Regions from separate parts of the Labrenzia sp. PO1 genome, predicted to be linked through region 1. Evidence: predicted binding sites of a transcription regulator. Region 1 holds the regulator's gene; the other holds the start of a gene.
What was found. Region 1 encodes LexA, which represses DNA repair genes until DNA is damaged. Its sites were predicted from a motif close to TGTTCNNNNTGTGTTCNG; they were not measured.

Region 1 (3,420 bases):
TGGAAATGAATTTCGCCCTGCCGTTGCCGTTGCCAAGCTTCGAATAGACCTCGCGGAGCGTATTAGGAGCAATCTTTCGGAAGGGCCGGAAACCGCACTGATCGTTGCTCTTCTGGTTGGAGACCGCAGCGGTATAACCGAAGAGCAGGAAGAGATTTTACGGGCCGCCGGATTGGCTCACATTCTTGCAATTTCCGGGCTGCATATGGCGCTCTTTGCCGGTGGCGCCTATGGGGCGGTCTTGCTGCTCTTTTCGTTGGTGCCGATACTGACGCTCAGGTGGCCGGTGCATAAATGGGCCGCGCTTTCAGCCCTTGGTGCTGCTGTTATTTATCTGCTTCTGTCCGGTGGTGCGGTTGCGACGCAACGATCGTTCCTGATGATCGCGATTGTCTTTGTCGGAATTCTGGTGGGGCGACGCGGCCTGACCCTGCGAAGCGTAGCGTTGGCTGGCCTCGTACTCTTGCTGATTGCTCCTGAGCGGTTGTTTTTCCCCGGCTTCCAGATGTCCTTCGCTGCCGTGATCTGCCTGGTCGCCGTATATGACCTGTGGCGGCAGCGAGATCGTTCCCTGTCATCTGGTGAAAGAGTGTCCGGATGGGGCATGGCGACTTGTCTTTACCTCGGCAAGTGGGCTGCAGGGCTGTTCGTAACCGCATTGGTCGCGGGGCTGGCGACCGGCATTATAGGAGCTCATCACTTCAGCCGCATCGCGCCCTATGGCCTTGTCGGCAACTTGCTGGGAATGCCGGTGTTTTCACTTGTTGTGATGCCTATGGGAGTACTTGCATTCGTTCTGATGCCCTTCGGCCTTGCGGCTCTCCCTCTGGCTGTCATGTCTTTCGGAGTTTCACTTCTGTTGAAGGTTGCTTCCTTTACCGCAGCCCTGGATGCCGGCAGCGGAACTTCCGGAAGGCTCGACGGGGCTGCTGCATTGCTGTTGCTATCAGCATTATTTGCCGGATTGTTGGTGCCTGGCAGAAAGCGTGTGCTCGCAGGAGTGCCTCTCGTCGCAGGAATATTGATTGTTCTCACCAGCCGGCCTCCGGATATCCAGATTGCTGCAAGCGGCTCTCGAATAGCTGCCCGCGATGAAACGGGAACTTTGCGTTACGCAGCTAGGGGGAGATCGTTTGCAAGTGATCTCTGGCTGCAGTCGGAAGGAGTGAGGAATGATGCGATCTTGTCGCGCAAGATGAAATCGCCTCAAAGAAATTGCGATGACGACGGTTGTGTCATCAGGGCCTACGTCAATTCAGAGGACGCAGAACGGCTGGATGGCAGGCAATCGTTTCTTGCAATCGCGCAGCCAAAGACATTTGAAGCGTTTCAGCTGGATTGCCGATATGCCGATTTGGTCGTGACCGATCTTGTCGCTCCGGAGAGCTGCGGCGCAGCCCTCGTCCTGGATCACGGTACGCGCACCGAACGTGGTGCCGTCTCCATCTGGCTATCGCCCGGTGATTTCAGCCAGGCCGTAAATGCTACGAGCGGTGCCAGTGCACCGGGCCATCCGCCAAACGAAAATCTGAAAATCGAGAAACTGAAGTTTGCCATCCCTGATCCACCGCGCCCCTGGCATCACCAGGGTACGGTAACGAGAGACAGCCTGCGTCTAGCCGAGCGCGCCTCGGTGGCCGAAGCGCGCGCAGAGGAGTGACTGGTCAATACTGACGAAACAGGGCAACGAGGCGGCCCTGAACACGAACGCGGCCGGGACCGAAGATCCTGGTTTCATAAGCCGGGTTGGCTGCTTCAAGAGCGATGGAAGCGCCTTTCTTGCGCAGCCTCTTCAAGGTGGCTTCTTCATCGTCCACAAGTGCAACAACGATGTCGCCACTGTCGGCGCTGTCGGTCCGGCGGATAAGAACAGTATCACCGTCCAGAATGCCGGCCTCAATCATGGAATCACCACGAACCTCCAGCGCGTAGTGTTCCCCGCGACCAAGCAGGTCCTGCGGCACTGTGATGGAATGGCTGTGTGTTTGAATGGCCTCGATGGGCACACCGGCTGCAATGCGGCCCATGACAGGAATTTCCGTAACACTGGACACCGGCACCGGTGCAGCTTTTTCCGGCTCCGGTTTGCCGAGTGAGCCTTCAATGACTTCAGGTGAGAAGCTGCCTCTTGGTCGTGGAGCACCCAGGCCGGGTGCGATGGAGTCCGGAAGACGAACAACCTCCATGGCTCTGGCCCGGTTCGGCAGGCGCCGGATGAAGCCACGTTCTTCAAGCGCGGTGATCAGGCGGTGAATGCCAGACTTGGAGCGCAGGTCGAGCGCATCCTTCATTTCGTCGAAAGACGGCGGCACACCGGTTTCTTTCAGTCTTTCGTGAATGAACATGAGCAGTTCGTACTGCTTGCGCGTCAGCATGTAGGCGTCCCCTGACCGAGAAAACATCTGGTACAAATCAAGAACATGGTACCTGTTCTCATTGTGTTCTGCAAGGGTAAATGTTCTCTTACTGTTCTTGGCTTCGAACAAGTTGCCGTATTCAATCCGTCTCCGATATCGGATTTAGGTCATCCTTCGATCCGGTCAGGATCAGCAGTTCACAGGTGATCAAAGTCGGCGCGCCACCAGCGGTGAGAATGCCCCGATGCAGTCCACCGTCGAGATCAACGGCGCGGATTGGGATACAAAGCTCTTGTTCCGGATTCGCGCCAGCGTTTTCAGTCAGGAGTATCTCGGAGATCAGACCTGTCATCGGCTGGGCATCGCGAAACGCTGCTCCGGCCAGACTGCCCAGTCCATAGACTTCGTAGGAGGGGGCTTTCAGCTCTTTTGCGAGTTCTTGGATGCTGTCCGTCAGGTCGGCAAACGGAGCGAGTGTGGTGATAAGCGCATTGTAGTCGGTTGTCCGTGACTGTTCGTCATCCTGTTGCACACGAAACAGCGTGAATTCGGTTTCCGGATCCAGCGATGCCACGAAGGCTGCGCCTTGCAGGCCGTACCCTTTGATAGCCCCCTGATGCGCAACCTTCAGCGTATGCGGCAGTAAGTGGCCAAGGTGCTCGACTTCTTCCTCGTGCCAATAAGCGTGTACATGAGCGAACCATTCACCATCTCGTATCCCGAGAATGGCAACTGCGGACTCCAGCGTTGCGCCTTTCGAAGAGTGCGTGTCGCTATACCAGGCTGCATGTCTGTCATCGATTGCACAGGCAGGCATCACAAAGTCGAACGCTTCGAGCATCAGCCCGGAAAGATCGAGAACGGCGGAGCTCAGTCCTTGGTGCGTGGCGAAGCGGCCCAGCGCCTCCAGCAAGGGAGTTTGCTCTGCCAGGGAGATTTCCAATGGTTTCGCCAGACATCTGGCATGGGGGAGCCGATTGATGGCAGAAGGGCCGGGATGACGAATGTCGGACAGAGACCTGGGGGCGGGCCGTCTCACAACAGGCCTTTCTCGGTCAAATGC
Region 2 (3,420 bases), 290 kb from region 1:
ACCGGTCAAATAGGCAGTGCGGGCAAAAATATACGCCCGCCCAACCTCTTCAAAAAAAGATATAGATCAAAATACCTGCTGTTGCGGCTAAATATCAAGATCCTCAGCGAATTCAGCGTTGTCCTGAATGAACCGGAAGCGCGCTTCCGGCTTGTTGCCCATCAGCCGTTCAACGGTGTCGTTGGTGTCTGTTACAGCTTCTTCTTCGACAACGACCTTCAGCATGGTCCGCTTGGACGGATCCATCGTCGTTTCCTTCAGCTGAGCCGGCAACATTTCACCCAAACCCTTGAAACGGCCGATTTCCACCTTGGATTTACCCTTGAAGACGGTCTCCATCAATTCGTCTTTATGGGCATCGTCGCGTGCATAGAGGGTCTTCCCCCCCTGGCTGAGACGATAGAGTGGTGGCACGGCCAGGAAGAGATGGCCGCCACGGATTAGCTCCGGCATTTCGCGGTAAAAGAAAGTAATCAAAAGTGATGCAATGTGGGCGCCGTCGACGTCAGCATCCGTCATGATGACGATCTTCTCGTACCGCAGGTCACTTTCCCGGTATTGGGAGCGCGTGCCGCAGCCAAGGGCCTGGATGAGATCGGCAAGCTGCTGGTTGGCGACGAGTTTGTCGCGGCCGGCGTTTGCGACGTTCAGGATCTTGCCGCGCAACGGCAAGACGGCCTGGTTGGAACGGTTGCGCGCCTGTTTGGCCGAGCCACCTGCCGAGTCACCCTCCACGATGAAGAGTTCGGTGCCATCGGACTGGTTTGCCGAGCAGTCGGCAAGTTTGCCCGGGAGGCGCAGCTTGCGCACGGCTGTCTTGCGGGCGACGTCTTTTTCCTGGCGACGGCGCAAGCGCTCATCCGCGCGATCGATCACCCACTCCAGAAGCTTGTTTGCCTGGTTGGGGGAGGCTGTCAGCCAATGGTCAAATGCATCACGCACAGCAGTCTCTGCAATGCGCGTGGCTTCGTTGGTCGCCAGTTTGTCTTTGGTCTGGCCGACGAATTCAGGCTCACGGATGAAGACGGACAGCATTCCGCCGGCTGATGTCATCACATCATCGCCGGTGATGATGGATGCCTTCTTGTTGTTTGTCAGTTCGCCATATGCCTTGAGGCCGCGCAGCAGGGCATATCGGAAACCCGCTTCGTGAGTTCCGCCTTCCGGTGTCGGCACGGTGTTGCAGTAGGAACTGACAAAGCCGTCGCCGGCAAACCAGCTCACGGCCCATTCCACGGACCCGTGTTTGCCGGCGTTGTCGGTGCGGCCGAAGAACACGTCGTCGACGACACGGCGTTCCTTGGTCAGTCTCTCGTTGAGAAAGTCGCGAAGACCGCCGGGGAAGTGAAACACGGCCTCAGCCGGTGTCTCGTCCTTTTCAGACAGCAATTCAGGTGCGCAGTGCCAGCGGATCTCGACACCGCCAAAAAGATAGGCCTTGGACCGAGCCATCTTCAAAAGGCGCGCCGGGACAAATTTGGCGCCTTTGCCGAAGATTTGATCGTCTGGTTTGAAGCTGACCTGGGTCCCGCGTCTGTTCTGGGTATCGCCAACCAGCTGGAGAGGACCCTGGGCGTGACCGCGGCGGAAAATCTGGCGATAGAGCTTGCGGCTGCGTGCGACCTCTACAATCAGTTCCTCTGACAGCGCATTGACCACGGAAATGCCGACACCGTGCAGACCGCCAGAGGTCTCATAGACCTTGCTGTCGAACTTGCCGCCCGCATGCAGCGTCGTCATGATCACTTCGAGTGCGGACTTGTCCTTGAACTTCGGGTGAGGGTCGACAGGAATACCGCGGCCGTTGTCGGTGATCGTCAGATAGCCATCGCTGGAAAGCGACACGTCGATCCACGTCGCATGGCCGGCAACCGCCTCATCCATGGAGTTATCGATCACTTCGGCAAAGAGGTGATGCAACGCCTTTTCGTCAGTGCCGCCGATATACATGCCTGGCCGGCGCCGAACCGGCTCGAGCCCTTCTAGAACCTCGATGTCGGCCGCTGAATAATCGTCGCTGACCGCGACAGGCGCAACGGGACGCGGCTTTTGCGGAGCTGGGGCGGGCTCATCTCGTATCATTGGGGCAGAGACCGCCGCGTTGCCTGCAAACAGATCGTCTTTTGCGCTCATTCCGTATCGCCTGATGGGTCTTGGGTCATAGTTTCTACAAACTCAGCGCTGTTACCTACACCGAATCATGTCTCAGTTTGAAGGACAAAGATAGAACGGCAAAGGTAATTGGCCAAAAGCCCCCGTTTTCAACAGCCAGGGGCCCAAAAAACCGATCTGGAAACACATCATCAACCCGCCTGTGTTGAAATAAGGGTCTTGAATGGGAGAGGGGCGGTCACAATATGTGCCAATTCCGCAACAGTTACTGACAGAGTCATTTGCAGGGCCCCGGTTTGCCGCCGTTGCCCCTGTTCGGCCATGTTTGCCCGTCACCCGTTACGCTAATGTCTGGGACGACCAGATCGGGATCAACTCCTGAAGTGGTTCACAGCCCGGACAAAAGTGTCAGGAAATGGTCTTATTTCGGCGTCGTATGGCCCAACTTAAGACGAAATGATCGGCCAATTTAGGCCACTCCGAAACAGTGGGTCCCGCAGGCATATGCTTTTGGGACCAAAGAGACAGCAAATGCGCTTGGCGCGGACAAAAAACAAGAAAGTCCGTCGGGGATCTGTTTCGTTGCCGACGGATAATAGTGTGACTGGGATGCCTAAGAACAGCACAAAGCTTCAACGCATGGGAAGAGCCGGAACCGTGCTCGGTGCGTTGATCCTGATCGGCCTGACAGGGCCCGTGGCCGCCTTTGACGGTCAGCCGGCGCCTGCACGGGCGATCGGTCCGAACGATCTTTCCCCGTCTGAAGCACTGCGGGCCGGTGCCCGCCAATATTATTCCGGCGACAAGGCCGCTGCGCTTGGGTCGCTGCAGTATGCCGCCGAAAACGGTCAGCCCATGGCCGCCTGGAAGCTGGGCGAAATGTATGCCTCGGGCGACGGCGTCAAGGAAGACGACCTCAAGGCGTTTGAATATTACAGTCAGATCGTTCGTGAGCACGGGGAAGATCGACCCGATGCACCGGATGCTCCCTTCGTCTCAAGCGCCTTCGTTGCGCTCGGTTCCTACTATCTGAACGGCATCGACGGCGCTGTGCCCAAGAATGAATCACGTGCCCGTCAGATCTTCACGCATGCCGCCTCCTATTTCGGCGATGCCGATGCCCAGTATGAACTTGGCCGCATGTACCAGGAAAACAACAGCCGCATGGCCGTTCGTTGGTACAATCTTGCCGCGCTCAAGGGACATGTGGGTGCCCAGGCACGCCTTGGTGAAACGCTCTATGCACTCGGTACGTCGGACAAGAAAAAAGCTCGCGGCCTGATGTGGATGACCGTTGCCCGGGAACAG

Region 2: the regulator LexA is predicted to act here: its motif matches at 2,214-2,231, upstream of parE (DNA topoisomerase IV subunit B).

Annotation. Positions count from the first base shown of each region.
Region 1 is NZ_JAAXCR010000003.1:158,628-162,047, forward strand. It holds gene HCG46_RS15725 (ComEC/Rec2 family competence protein) at 1-1,660, shown strand, start outside; gene lexA (transcriptional repressor LexA) at 1,665-2,375, opposite strand; gene HCG46_RS15735 (hypothetical protein) at 2,497-3,300, opposite strand; gene HCG46_RS15740 (acyl-CoA synthetase) at 3,393-3,420, opposite strand, start outside.
Region 2 is NZ_JAAXCR010000003.1:446,852-450,271, reverse strand. It holds gene parE (DNA topoisomerase IV subunit B) at 88-2,133, opposite strand; gene HCG46_RS17035 (tetratricopeptide repeat protein) at 2,722-3,420, shown strand, end outside.